Regions from separate parts of the Thalassospira sp. CH_XMU1448-2 genome, predicted to be linked through region 2. Evidence: predicted binding sites of a transcription regulator. Region 2 holds the regulator's gene; the other holds the start of a gene.
What was found. The regulator PhoB, encoded in region 2, activates phosphate uptake and scavenging genes when phosphate is short. The targets are predictions, from matches to a motif close to TNTCATAAAACTGTCA.
Positions count from the first base shown of each region.

Region 1: phnC (phosphonate ABC transporter ATP-binding protein) is a predicted target of PhoB. The motif match lies at 5,788-5,803, and genes of this name have one in related genera.

Region 1 covers NZ_JAYMEA010000005.1:266,121-273,709, reverse strand. Annotated here, with positions in the region: gene WA318_RS17860 (L-lactate dehydrogenase) at 1-248, shown strand, start outside; gene WA318_RS17855 (alpha/beta hydrolase) at 321-1,265, shown strand; gene WA318_RS17850 (universal stress protein) at 1,590-2,003, shown strand; gene WA318_RS17845 (BCCT family transporter) at 2,070-3,740, shown strand; gene WA318_RS17840 (META domain-containing protein) at 3,845-4,300, opposite strand; gene WA318_RS17835 (Ldh family oxidoreductase) at 4,580-5,575, shown strand; gene phnC (phosphonate ABC transporter ATP-binding protein) at 5,878-6,723, shown strand; gene phnD (phosphonate ABC transporter substrate-binding protein) at 6,792-7,589, shown strand, end outside.
Region 2 covers NZ_JAYMEA010000001.1:884,505-892,093, forward strand. Annotated here, with positions in the region: gene WA318_RS03995 (PstS family phosphate ABC transporter substrate-binding protein) at 337-1,368, shown strand; gene pstC (phosphate ABC transporter permease subunit PstC) at 1,503-2,882, shown strand; gene pstA (phosphate ABC transporter permease PstA) at 2,935-4,224, shown strand; gene pstB (phosphate ABC transporter ATP-binding protein PstB) at 4,226-5,029, shown strand; gene phoU (phosphate signaling complex protein PhoU) at 5,055-5,777, shown strand; gene phoB (phosphate regulon transcriptional regulator PhoB) at 5,795-6,493, shown strand; gene WA318_RS04025 (cation:proton antiporter domain-containing protein) at 6,575-7,589, opposite strand, start outside.

The DNA of each region.
Region 1 (7,589 bases), on a different contig from region 2:
ACGGCATCGGTGCGGGGCTTGCGCGTATCGTCAAGGCGATCGCGCGCGATCAGCGTGATGTCCTGACGGTATCCTGCGTGACGGATGAGGTCGGCGAGGTCAGGGATGTTGCCTTGTCGATCCCGCGTGTGATTGGGGCAGATGGCATCTGTGCCGATCTGATGCCCGATCTGAATGATGACGAGCATGCAGGACTGGTAAAAAGTGCACGGCTTTTGAAAGGCTCAGTCGAGAGCATTGCACTTTAGGGAGACAGAAACCTTTTAATGATCGGGCATCCGCGCTAGTTTTGAGGTGTCCCAACTCGCAAAGGTTTCCCGATGTCGGAATCCGGCCCGGTTTCATTTGATATCAGTTATGACCCGATGCCCGAAGAAGACGGCATTCGGGCATTCATTGCCAAATGTGACAGCTTTTTCCCGCCTGATGCAGTTGCCGCCGGTATAGAGCAGCAACGGATGTGGTATGGCGCGCTATGCGCGCAATTTGCATTTCCTCATCCCGATGGCATGCAGGTTGAGGATGATGAGATCGGGGATGTTCCGGTGCGTCATTATCGTCCGGCCAGGGTCACATCGGAGCATCGAATTCTTTATATGCATGGTGGCGGCTTTGTCGTTGGTTCCCGCGACAGTCATGATGCAATCTGTGCCGACATTGCCCAAGCCGCAGAGGCAGAGCTGACATCGGTCGAATATCGACTGGCGCCGGAATATGTCTGGCCGGCCCAGCACGAAGATTGTCATCGGGTGATGCAAAGCTCTCTGATGGCGGGCAGGAAGATTGTTCTTGTCGGGGATAGTGCCGGCGGCATGCTGGCCGCAGGACTGGCTGTCCGTGCCCGTGAGGATGGCTTTGGTGATCGGGTTCTGGGGCAGGTCCTGATTTATCCGGCATTGGGTGGGGATTTGAACTGGCCAAGCTATGGCCAGATGGCCAATGCGCCGGGGCTGAGCACGGATGACGTCATCTATTACCGTGATGTGCTTAAGGCGCCGATGGATGATCCGTATGCCCATGCCCTGTCGGTGGATGATTTGCGCGGACTGCCCGCAACATACATTACGGCGGCCTATTTTGACCCGTTGCGTGATGACGGGCGGGAATATGCGGCCAGACTGGCCCGTGCTGGGATTTCAGTGCAATATCGCGAGGAGCCGCAAATGGTTCATGGCTGGCTTCGGGCCCGAAAAATGAGTGCCGGAGCAAAAGACGCGTTTAGCAGATTATGCGCAGCCATCCAGACCATGGCGGCGCAAGGCTGATCTTTCAGGCAATGAAACACGACAATAGACAAGGACCGGAAAGCCGGTCTTTTTTTATGTTTTGGGTGTTAGGGAATTTTTTGTCGGCTTCTTTCAGGTTAATGGATTATTTGTGCAAGATTTCATCGGGATGTTTGATAAATAAACGGGGGTAAAGATGTCTTTTATATTCCGTTCTCTGGCGGGGTATTTTTAGAGTTTTACCAAATTCTCATGAATTTTGAGGGTTTTTGATTTATTTTCAACGAGCTGCTATCATCTCTGGACTGTAATTTCGACCGAAGGCCATTTGCCAATATTGGCGCGCGCACAACGGAGGAATGAATGTATCAGAAGATGCTGGTGCCTGTTGATCTGGCCCATATCGAGAAACTCGACAAGGCCGTAAAAACGGCCACTGATCTGGCAGCGCATTACAAGGCAGAAATTTGCTTTCTTGCCGTGGGGACGAATACCCCGTCCGAGGTTGCCCATAATCCCAAAGAATTTGAACAGAAGATCTCGGTCTTTGCAGAAGATGTGAGCCGCAAGTCGGGTATTGCAACCTCGGCTGTGGCTGAAATCGCGCATGATCCGGCCGTTGACCTTGGCAAGATACTCGTCAGCAAGGCCGATGAATTGGGGGCGGATGTCATTGTGATGGCATCACATGTGCCAGGTGTTGCGGATCATATTTTTTCATCGCATGGCGGATATGTCGCATCGCACTCGGATCATTCTGTGTTCCTCGTGCGTTAAACAACCGAGCCTTTGTGCAAAGACGGCTAGGGGTAGCTGTTTCTTCACCAATCTAGGGAGTTTGAAATGGGGTCAGAAGCTGATACGGGCATTGAAAGCCCGGATGGTGCAGCGAACCCGATCGATACCGATTATGAAATCGGGCAAGACAATATTCAGACCGAAATCGGACCATTTGGTCTTGATGTGCATAACCCGGTATTTCTTGTTTCCGGGTTGGCCATTGTCGCATTCGTTTTCCTGACTCTGGCCTTTCAGAGCAGTGTCGGGCCGATGTTTAATGAACTGCGCGGTTGGCTGACATCGACTTTTGACTGGTTCTTCCTGTCAGCAGCCAATGTTTTTGTGATTTTGTGTCTGTTTCTGATTGTTTCGCCGCTTGGACGTGTGCGTCTTGGCGGCGCAGATGCGGTACCCGATTATTCCTATTCCGGCTGGTTTGCGATGCTGTTCGCAGCTGGCATGGGCATTGGTCTGATGTTCTATGGCGTTTCCGAGCCGATCTCGCATTTCACCTCTTCGATGGGTGGGGTTGCGGTTGGCGATGAGGGCTTGCGTACCGACTGGGCCCCATTGGGGGCGGCGGCTGGTGATCCGGATGCGGCCTTTGATCTGGGTATGGCGGCAACCATTTTCCATTGGGGACTTCATCCCTGGGCAATTTATGCAACCGTTGCACTGGCGCTGGCGCTGTTTTCGTTTAACAAGGGGCTGCCATTGACCATGCGGTCGGTATTCTATCCGATCTTTGGCGAGCGTGTTTGGGGATGGACCGGTCATGTGATCGACATTCTTGCGGTGTTTGCCACTTTGTTTGGTCTGGCAACATCGCTTGGTTTCGGGGCAGAACAGGCCAATGCCGGGCTTGATTTCCTGTTTGGCATTCCGGTTACGGATGGATCAAAGGTCTTTCTGATTATCGCGATCACGGGTGTCGCCCTGATTTCAGTTCTGGCGGGGCTCGATGCCGGGGTCAAACGGCTGTCAGAAATCAATATGGTGCTGGCCGCGCTGCTGCTGGTGTTTGTTGTTCTGGTTGGTCCGACGATGGATATTATCAAGGGGTTCTTCACCTCCCTTGTGGCCTATGTTGAATATTTGCCCGCCCTTTCAAATCCGGTCGGGCGGACGGATGCCAATTTCAGCCAGGGCTGGACATCATTTTACTGGGCATGGTGGATTTCCTGGTCGCCGTTTGTCGGCATGTTCATTGCCCGTGTCTCGCGCGGGCGCACGGTGCGTGAGTTTATCACCTGCGTCCTGATCATTCCGTCGTTGGTGTGTGTGTTCTGGATGACCGCTTTTGGCGGAACAGCGGTTCATATGGTCAGTGAAGGTGTCACCGCAATTGCCGAGGCGGGCCTTCCGATCAAGCTGTTCACGATGCTTGAACAATTGCCGATGCATGCAATCACCTCGTTTCTTGGCATCGTTCTGGTGATTGTTTTCTTTGTGACGTCATCAGATTCCGGATCGCTTGTGATTGATACCATCACAGCAGGCGGCAAGGTGGATGCCCCGGTGCCCCAGCGCGTTTTCTGGTGCACCTTTGAAGGGCTGGTGGCGATTGCATTGTTGCTGGGCGGCGGGCTTGGTTCCTTGCAGGCGATGGCTGTGTCAACGGGCTTTCCGTTTGCGATTGTGCTGCTTCTGGCCTGTTATTCGATTATTCAGGGCTTACGAAGCGAGCCGCATGCGGTCGGACCCAAGTCCGAGGCAACTCCAAGCGAAGACTAGGACCGTCTCGTTTGGGTGATCTTGCCAGTCAACGTAGAAGGGCGCCAAATGGCGCCCTTCTTTTTGGGGATGATGAACGACAAACCGTCGCCAAGCTGATTGGCTCAGGGGGCCGTCGGCGCAAATGTCATTACGGCTTTTCCGCTGCCATCAAGCAGAACAAGATTGCCGTCTGAAAGGGTCCAGCTCGCTACCCGCCCGGTTGCAGCATTAAATGCGGTTTCGATTTCCATCGCACCATTGATGCACATCTTTCGGGTTGCCCCCAGCGGGGAGAAAGTCAGCTGATCCGCCGTTTGGGTGTATGTTCCGAAGTAATTGTTGCAGCCCGACGATCCACTTACCTTGCCGTCAGCCGCAAACAGCGCACTTGGCTGGATCGGGGCTGTCGGGGTCAGGGTCTTGTCCCCGTTTGTCAGCATGGTCAGTTGCCAGTTCTTGCCGGTTACATTCGACCAATCGGCTGTCATGTCGGTTTGTCCGGTTGTGTTGCAGGCCGACAGGAACAATGTCGCGGCCACAGCCATGGAAGAAAACATGATTGGTTTGATGTTGCGCATGTTCGGTATCCTGTGTTGATCGTTGTCCCGTGTCATTGCATGTCAATGAACTGTGCCCGTTACAGGAACGGCTGGAATGTAAATATTCACGTTATTCGGGAAGTCTGAAACACGTTTGCGGCAAGATTTTAGCACAAAGTCAGATATTTATAAGCCACAGAAAATGGGCCAGGGCGAAGATCATCCGTTAAAACTTCTTTGCCTGAGGGCGGGGCTTGCGACTATTGTCAGGGTACCCGCCACTGGCTGCTCAAGCCGTAATCCAAGGTCCAGATACCGATGAAGATATCACTCGCAGATGCCCACACCCTTGTTCGTACGACTTTGATACGCTGCAATGTTGCTGAAAAAAATGCAGCATCGGTTGCCACTGCATTGGTCAATGCCGAGGCGTCCGGGCAGGGCGGGCATGGTTTCAGACGTGTTCCGGCCTATTCGGCACAAGCCCGTGCAGGCAAGGTCGACGGACAGGCGACACCGGTTATGGAGAAAACGGCACCCGGGGTGCTGCGGATTGATGCCCAATACGGGTTTGCCTATCCCGCACTTGATCTGATGATGGATCATTTGCCGGACATGGTGCGCTCACAGGGAATAGCTATTGCCTCTATTCACAAGTCCCATCATGCCGGGGTGATGGGACTGACGGTCGAACGGCTCGCAGAGCAGGGCCTGGCCGCAATGATGTTTGCCAATGCGCCGGCGGCAATGGCCGCCTGGGGCGGGCGTCGTCCGATGTTTGGCACCAACCCGATCGCCTTTGGTATCCCGGTCGGGGATGCAGGTGATCCGATCATCATTGATCTGGCATTGTCAAAGGTGGCACGCGGCAAGATCATGGCGGCCAAACAAAAAGGTGTCGAGATTCCCGATGACTGGGCGCTCGACCCTGATGGCAACCCGACAACTGATCCGGTCAAGGCACTTGACGGTACGATGGTTCCGGCGGGCGGGGTCAAAGGGGCGGCCCTTGCCATGATGGTGGAACTGTTGGCCGCCGGTTTGACCGGGGCGCAGTTTGGTCACCAGTCTTCATCACTGTTTGATGACAAGGGCAAGCCACCAGCACTTGGGCAGATGATTATCGCAATAGACCCGATCACAACCGGCGGTGTTGGGGTTATTGATCATCTTGCCGAGATTGCAAACGAGATCGCGGCCGAAGATGGCGTTCGTCTTCCGGGGCGTCGCGGCAAGTTGGCACAGCTTTCAGCCCAGACCGAAGGCCTGGAAATCGAAGATGACGTGATTTCAGCGATCAATGACATAAAATAATACTGTTGGAATCAGACGATTAATTTGTGAATTTTACGAATTTTATCACGGTGAAAATGAAAAATATTTTCGTCTGATCTTGTTTTGGATAATTCTATTTTTAAATTTTCACAATTTATGACGGTATTTATTTTTAGTTATGACGCGATAATTTGATTTAATATTTGATGTATAGACAAGTTTGATTGTTGTTGGCGGGAATTAGCCCTCGTAATCATCGAACTGTAACATCAGTGTCACTGTAGAGTCGCCGTTCATGCGTAGTTTCTTCATCCAGCGAAACACATGCAGGCGATTTCTTGATGCTGGTTGTAGACATCTCTGGACTGAACAAAAGCTTTACCCGTGACAAGCGCGCGCTAAGCGACGTCAGGTTGCAGGTACGCGAAGGCGAAATGGTGGCGCTGATTGGCGCATCGGGTTCAGGAAAATCGACACTCATCCGTCACATCGCCGGTTTGCTGCGCGGAGATCGCGATGGCGGCAAAATCGTCGTGTTTGGCGAAACCATTCAGGAAAATGGCAAGATTTCGCGCGGTGCGCGCAAGGTGCGTGCAGAAATCGGCGTTGTCTTTCAGCAATTCAACCTTGTTAGCCGACTGTCGGTTTTAACCAATGTGCTGATGGGGCTTTTGGGGCGGGTGCCGGCCTGGCGCGGGTCGCTTGGTCTGTTTACCAAATCCGAAAAAATGCGCGCCATGGCAGCTTTGCATCGTGTCGGCATTGATGCACATGCGACCAAAAAAGCCCGCAATCTTTCCGGTGGCCAGCAACAGCGTGCAGCAATTGCACGCACAATCACACAAGGTGCGCGCCTGATCCTTGCCGACGAGCCGATTGCGTCACTTGATCCGGCCTCGTCGCGCAAGGTGATGAACACGCTTGATCGCGTTAATCGCGAAGACAATGTCACCGTGATCGTATCGCTTCATCAGGTCGACTACGCCAAGGATTATTGTAAACGCACCATCGCCATGCGCGATGGTGTTGTCGTTTTTGACGGACCTTCGACCCAGTTGACGCCGGAATTCCTGCGCGAACTTTACGGCGAATATTCTTCCGAGCTTTTTGCAGATGGTTCCGGGGACGAACAACGTCCAGCGGCTGAGCCGGTTGCGAAAAAGGATCTGGCTGTGGCGCAAAGCTAGCCGGGTCACCTTATGACTGCCTTACCTCATCGAAACACGTCCAATTCATATCTGACAGGGGACTTCCTATGATCCGTAAGACAATTGCATCCGCAGCTCTGGCTGCAACCTTGCTTGCATCCGGTATTGCAGCGGCTGATGTTGAGTACAAGCCGCTCGAACAGGACCCGGAGAAACTGGTATTCGGTTTCATCTCGACTGAGTCGAGCTCCAACCTCAAAGCCCAGTGGCAGCCGATGATCGACGACATGGAAAAAGCACTCGGCAAGGAGATCGAGGCATTCTTTGCGCCGGATTATGCTGGCATCATCGAAGGCATGCGTTTTGGCAAGGTTCATGTTGGCTGGTTCGGTAACAAGTCGGCAATGGAAGCCGTTGATCGTGCGGGTGGCGAAGTTTTCGTTCAGACCTCGAAATCCGATGGCACCAATGGTTATTATTCCCACATCATCACCCAGGCAGATAACGACAAGCTCAATACGCTTGCCGATATGCTGAAATGTGATGGTTCGCTGAATTTCGGTATCGGTGATCCGAACTCGACTTCGGGCTTCCTGGTTCCGACTTATTACGTTTTTGCCCAGAACGGTGTCGATCCGAAAGATTGCTTCAAGACCGTTCGTAATGCGAACCATGAAACCAATCTGATGGCGACGGCCAACAAACAGGTTGATGTTGCTGCCAACAACTCCGAACAGCTTGCCCGTACCAACATGAACAAGCCGGAAATCACCGACAAGGTCAAAGTCATCTGGACCTCGCCGCTGATCCCGTCTGATCCGATGGTTTATCGCAAGGACCTGTCACGCGAACTGAAATCCGAAATCAAGGCGTTCTTCCTTGGCTACGGTCGTATGGGTGACGTT
Region 2 (7,589 bases):
GACATGTAAAGAGGCTGGCGGGATTTTATCCATCGCACGGCAGCAGCGACCGGGCAGGCCGACCTCGGGATGAGCGATTGTGACAGTTTTTGTTACAGTCTGTCGTAAAACAACAGAAAAGAGCCGGGGAAGGTCAAGAAACCGGCGTTTCAGGGTGTCGGGCGAAATCATACAAGTCATTGTTTTATATTGATTATATATCGAATTTTGACCGCGTTGATACGTTGTCACATAACGTTAACAAAAGCGACACAATACCGTAAGCACCCAGCGTTAGAGTCCGCCTCGCAGATCGTTGCACCGTTCCGAAGTGGAACAACCATTGGGGAATATACCATGAAGAAGACTCTTGCTGTTGCGGCGCTGATGAGCGTTGCCTTTGCTGGCGCTGCCCAGGCACGCGACCAGATTCGTATCGTTGGTTCGTCCACCGTTTTCCCGTTTGCAACCGCAGTTGCAGAAGAATTCGGTAAAACCACCTCGTTCAAAACCCCGGTTATTGAATCGACCGGTTCTGGCGGTGGTCTGAAGCTTTTCTGTGCAGGTGTTGGCGAACAGCATCCGGACATCACCAACGCTTCGCGTCGCATCAAGAAGTCCGAAGTTGAAACTTGCGCCAAGAACGGCATTTCTGAAGTTACCGAAGTCAAAGTCGGCTTCGACGGTATCGTTCTGTCGAACTCGAACGAAGCTCCGCTGCTGGATCTGACCAAAGAACAGATCTTCCTGGCTCTGGCTAAAACCGTTCCTTCCAAAGACGGCAAGTCGCTGGTTGATAACTTCTACAGCACCTGGTCGGAAATTGATCCGAGCCTTCCGAACGTGAAAATCGAAGTTCTCGGCCCGCCGCCGACCTCCGGTACCCGTGATGCCTTCACCGAGCTGGTACTTGAAGAAGCTTGCGACGAGTTCGCTGTTATTGCCGACCTCAAGAAATCCAACAAAGATCAGCACAAAGCAGTTTGCGCTGGTGTGCGTGAAGACGGTGCCTATGTCGAAGCTGGTGAGAACGACAACCTGATCGTTCAGAAGCTCGAAGCAAACCATGATGCACTTGGCATCTTCGGTTTCTCGTTCCTTGACCAGAACGGCGACAAGCTTCAGGGTTCCCTGATTGCTGGTGTTGCTCCGACCTTCGAAGCAATCTCGGCTGGTGACTATCCGGTATCGCGTTCGCTTTACTTCTACGTAAAGAACGCACATGTCGGCACCATCCCGGGCATCAAAGAATATCTGGCTGAATTCACCTCGGAAAAAGCATTCGGTGACGAAGGTTACCTTGCTGACCGTGGCCTGATCCCGATGGCCGCGAGCGAGCGTGAAGCTGTCCGTAATGCTGCGACGAACCTTTCGCCGCTGAGCATGTAACGTGATCTTTCAACCGATGGCGGCTAATGCTGCCATCGGTTTCTTTGTTTCCGCGCTTGATTAATTTATTGTTTTTGTCCTATTGGCCTCTCATCTGATTCCTACAGGTTCATCTGGCAAACGGATTTAACGTAATGTCCCTGTCTTTCCTGTTGCTCGCGGTTGCTGCACTTTGTGCATTGTCCTTCTATTTCGGACGCCAGCGGGCCGTGGCCCTTTCGGGCGGACGGTACAGCAATCTTCATTCTCTTCCGGCTCATTACGGGACCTATGTGGCCCTGTGGTGCGGCCTGCCTGCATTGTTGCTGCTGCTTGTCTGGCATATCTTCCAGGGATCGATCATCGAAGCGATGATCATTGCCGAACTGCCTTCTGAAATTACCGGTGACTCCGGACAGCTGTCGCTTGCCCTGAACAGTATTTCACTGATCGCAGCGGATAATGGCCAGCATCTGACTGTCTCACCCGAAGTCATCGATGCCGGGCATCGTCTGGCAAATCTGCAGTCGATTGCAAATGCGGCACTGGTCGTTGTGATGCTGACCGGTGCGTCGATCGGGGTGTCGCTTTCCTATCGTAAAATCTCGCCGGATTTGCGGGCACGTAACAATGTCGAACGCATTTCCCGCTGGGTGATGATTGCCTGCTCGGCGATTGCGATCCTGTCGACGGTCGGTATCGTTTTCTCGTTGCTGTTCGAAGCCCTGCACTTCTTTAGCAAGATCAACCCGGTTGACTTCCTGTTTGGTCTGGAATGGAGCCCGCAAACGGCGATCCGTGCAGATCAGGTTGCATCCGACGGTGCGTTCGGCGCGATCCCGCTTTTTGTCGGCACACTCCTGATCACGATCATCGCCATGTGCGTTGCGGTGCCGGTCGGTTTGTTCTCTGCCATTTATATGGGCGAATATGCATCGTCGAAATTCCGTGCGGTTGCCAAGCCGGCGCTTGAAATTCTCGCGGGTGTTCCGACGGTTGTTTATGGCTTCTTTGCTGCCCTGACCGTTGCGCCGTTCCTTCGCAATAACGGTGCGATCCTTGGTCTTGATGTCAGCTCGGAAAGTGCCTTGGCAGCGGGCCTTGTCATGGGTGTCATGATCATTCCGTTCGTATCGTCGCTGTCTGATGATGTGATGTCACAGGTGCCGCAATCATTGCGTGACGGGTCTTATGGTTTGGGCGCAACCAAATCTGAAACCATCCGTCATGTCATTTTCCCGGCGGCGCTTCCGGGGATTGTCGGGGCGGTTCTTCTGGCGGTTTCACGTGCGATTGGTGAAACCATGATTGTTGTGATGGCAGCCGGTCTTGCCGCGAACATGACTGTGAACCCGCTTCAGGCTGTGACCACTGTGACTGTCCAGATTGTCACGCTTCTGGTCGGTGACCAGGAATTTGACAGTGCAAAAACCCTCTCGGCCTTTGCGTTGGGGCTGGTTCTTTTCCTTGTCACCTTGGGCCTGAACGTATTTGCCCTTAAGGTAGTTCAGAAGTATCGCGAGAAATATGACTGATATGGCATCCCTCATGGAAGACAGAGCCGCTGCAAAGGTGATTTCGGATAAAATGCACAAGCCCGTTGACTGGGATAGTCCGAAGATCGCGCGGAACATCAAAAAGCGTTACGCAGCTGAACGCCGTTTCAAGATTTATGGACTAAGCGCAATCGGTATTGCGCTTCTGGCCCTGTTCGTTCTGGGGTTCTCTATTGGCTCGAAGGGCTATAGTGCGTTCTTCCAGACCTATGTTCAGCTTGAAATTCATTTCGACCCGGCTGAAATCGATCCGCAAGGTACCGGCGACCCCGCAGTGATCGGCAAGGCCAACTTCGATGGTCTGATCAAACAGGCATTGCGTGACCGCTTCCCGGAAGTCACCAGCCGTCGCGACAAGCGCGACCTGTATGACGTCGTTTCGGGTGGCGCATCCTATGATCTGCGTGAACGGGTTCTGGCAAATCCGAACCTGATTGGTCAGACGCGCAAGGTCTGGCTGATTTCGGGCGATGATTTCGACATGCTCAACAAAGGCTATATCGATGCCGATGTTGATGAAGGCAGCCGTCGCCTGAATGACAAGGAAATCAGCTGGTACAACACACTGGTTTCATCCGGTGCTGTTGAAAAGCAGTTCCATGCCCGCTTCTTTACCAGCGGGGATTCCCGTGAACCGGAACTTGCCGGTATCTGGGGGGCTGCGGTCGGTTCGTTCTATACGTTGCTCGTCACGCTTGCCCTGTCGTTCCCGATCGGGGTTCTTGCAGCGGTTTATCTTGAAGAATTCGCACCGAAAAACCGCTTCACGACAATTGTCGAGGTCAATATCAACAACCTTGCAGCTGTTCCGTCGATCGTGTTCGGTCTGCTGGGGCTTGAGGTTTATCTGAACGTCATGCATCTGCCGCGTTCGGCACCGGTTGTTGGTGGTCTGACGCTGGCCCTGATGACCTTGCCAACGATCATCATTGCATCGCGTGCGGCGATCAAGGCGGTTCCGCCATCGATCCGTCAGGCGGCCCTTGGTCTTGGTGCATCACCGGTTCAGACCGTTACACACCATGTCCTGCCGCTGGCAATGCCCGGCATCCTGACCGGTACCATCATTGGTATGGCACAGGCACTTGGTGAAACGGCACCGCTTCTGATGATTGGTATGGTGGCGTTTATCGTCGACATTCCGGGTGGTGCACTTGATCCGGCGACGGTTCTGCCGGTCCAGATCTATCTGTGGGCAGACAGCCCGGAACGTGCCTTTGTCGAGAAAACCTCGGCTGCGATTATGGTTTTGCTGGCCTTCCTGATCCTGATGAATGGATTGGCTGTGTATCTGCGCAAAAAATTTGAACGGAAGTGGTAAAATGGCTGCTGTATCCCAGAGCGCAATGACGGCAGAGCCGTCGGTCTCAAGCCCGAAAATGACGGCACGTGACCTTAATCTTTTCTATAGCGATAACCAGGCCCTGTTTGACGTCAATCTTGATATCGTTGAACGCCAGGTCACCGCGCTGATCGGTCCGTCGGGCTGTGGCAAGTCAACCTTCCTGCGGTGCATGAACCGCATGAATGACACCATTGATGGTGTCACCATCAATGGTGAAGTGACCCTTGATGGTCGTGACATCTATGACAAGCGCATCGACGTTGTTCAGCTGCGTGCACGTATCGGGATGGTGTTCCAGAAGCCGAACCCGTTCCCGAAATCGATCTATGACAACGTGGCTTATGGACCGCGTATCCATGGTCTGGTCAATTCGCGTGACGAACTTGACGAAATCGTCATGACCTCGCTTGAACGTGCGGGCCTGCTCAAGGAAGTCAAGGATCGTCTGCAGTCACCGGCAACCGGCCTTTCCGGTGGTCAGCAGCAACGCCTTTGCATCGCGCGTGCGGTTGCGGTCAGCCCTGAAGTCATCCTGATGGATGAGCCGTGCTCGGCACTTGATCCGATTGCTACGGCAAAGGTCGAAGAGCTGATTGACGAGCTGCGTTCGAACTACACCATCGTGATCGTGACACACTCCATGCAGCAGGCTGCACGTGTATCGCAGCGGACCGCATTCTTCCACCTTGGCAAGCTGGTCGAGGTTGGTGAAACAGATCAGATATTCACCAACCCGAAAGACGAACGCACCAAGGGTTACATTACCGGTCGCTTCGGTTAAGCAGCGACACGAGGAGCACGCATAAATGGCTGACGACAAAACACATATCGTAAGTTCGTTCGACGAGGAACTGACCCGTCTGAACAACATCATCTCGCAGATGGGCGGGCTTGCAGAAAGTCAGCTGATCTCTGCGATCCGTTCGATTGTCAAACGGGATTCCGAACTGGCTGAAAAAGTCATTCTGTCGGATCACCGTATCGATATTCTCGAACAGGAAGTTCAGGATTTCGCCGTGCGTCTTCTGGCCTTGCGCCAGCCGATGGCAGATGACCTGCGTCAGGTCGTGACCGCACTCAAGCTGTCAAACGATCTGGAGCGTATCGGTGATCTGGCGAAAAACATCGCCAAACGCGCGCAGGTTCTTAACCAGATTCCGCCGATCCGTCCGGTTCAGGTGATTCCGAACATGGGCAAGCTGGCGCAGGAAATCATCAAGGACGTTCTGGATGCCTATATCGAAGGCGATGCCGAAAAGGCCGAGCGTGTCTGGGCCCGCGATCAGGAAGTCGACGATATGTACAATTCGCTGTTCCGCGAATTGCTGACCTACATGATGGAAGATCCGCGCAACATCACGGCATCGACCCACATGCTTTTCATCGCCAAGAACATCGAACGTATTGGCGATCATGCAACCAATATCGCCGAGACGATCTATTACCGGATCAAAGGCGAAGACCTGCCGGCAATTGACCGGCCAAAAAATGATGCAGCGAACTTTGCTGTCGTCGAACCGAATGAGTGACACTGGAGCATAGGAAGATGGACCCAACGGTTCTTATCGTCGAGGACGAAGCTGCAATCGTAACCATGTTGCGCTACAACCTCGAACGTGAGGGGATGCAGGTAGTCGAAGCCGGTGACGGTGACGAAGCGTTGAAAATCCTTGCGGAAACGCATGTCGATCTTGTCCTTCTGGACTGGATGTTGCCGGTAATGTCGGGGATTGAAGTCTGCCGCCAGATCCGTCGCAAGCCCGAAAGCCGCGATTTGCCGGTCATCATGGTGACCGCACGTGGCGAAGAAGGCGATCGTATCCGTGGTCTTGATACCGGTGCTGACGACTATGTCACCAAGCCGTTCGCAATTGGCGAGTTGCTTGCCCGTATTCGTGCGCTGCTGCGTCGGTCCGGTCCGGCGCAACCACAAGGGCAGTTGGTCTATTCCGATATCGAAATGGATCTCGCAGCACACCGTGTCAGCCGCAACGGCAAGGCCATCCATCTTGGCCCGACCGAATTCCGTCTTCTGCGCTATTTCCTTGAGCATCCGGGGCGTGTGTTCTCCCGCGAGCAGCTTTTGAATGCTGTTTGGGGACCGAATATTTATGTCGAAACCCGCACGGTTGACGTTCATATCCGTCGTCTGCGCAAGGCGCTCAATGATGTCAAAGGCACCCGCGATATCATTCGTACGGTTCGTGCCGCCGGTTATGCGCTGGATTCAGAAACCGCTGCCTGATCTCTGATCTGAGCAAAGATCATCTACCCGGTTTCAGAAAAAACAAAACCCCCGTTGCCAATGGCTGCGGGGGTTTTGCCTTTAATGATCGTTTTCGGGCTTTGTCTTGCGTGCCCGACCTGAACTTGTCGAGGTTGTTTTCTTGGCCGTTGCGGACTTTACCGGTGTTTTACGCGTCGGGGTCTTCTTGGCGGCAACCCTGCGCGTTCCCGTTTTCTTTGCCGGGGGCTGTGATGCCGGTTCGGGTTTGTTTTCCGACCTGGCATCTGCTTTGGATTTGGTTTCCGCAACTGATGCCGGTTCTGCTGCCACGGGGGCCTCAGGAACCTTTTTCCGCTGGGTCCGTGGGGCCAGTTCGTTCATCAACAGCATGTCGGCACGGCGGAACTTGGCGATTTCGGCGTCGATATCTTCCTGTGGCACATCACAGGCCGACAAGACGTGATCCGAAAGCCGAAGGCCGGTTTCAAGTACTTCAGGGATGGCCGCATCTGCACCGCTACGAGACAGGGGTCCGATATGGGTGATGTCCTGGGCACGGGCAAAGATTTTCAGATGCGGATAATGTTGCCGCAAAAGCGCAACGGTCTTTTCAGTCGCATGCGGATTACCCATGGCAACAACGGCAATGCGGGCCTCGTCGGTGTGAGCTGCCCTGAATGTTTCCGGGCGTGATCCATCGGCAAAGAAGACAGGTAGTCCCTCGGCACGACCCCGTGAGACCTGTTGGGCGTCGCTATCAAGAACGATAAAGGGAATGTTCCGGGTTTTAAGAAGGCGCGCCAGAACGCGACCAACACGGCCACTGCCAATCACCAGAACATGTTGATGAATTCCGTCTGTTTCATCCGAAATCGGACCAAGCTGGTCGTCTTCCTTGGGATGAAGCTTTTCTTCAATCCGGTGCCCAAGGTTAATCAAAGTCGGGGTGAGCGCCATGGAAATGGCGACCACCGGGATCAATATGGCCGCCAAATCACGCGGGATCGCACCGTTTTGCGCTGCAAGAGAGAACATCACAAAGGCAAACTCGCCACCAGCCGCCAGGCTCATGGCAACACGAAGTGCGGATCCGCGTTCAAACCGAATGGCAAGG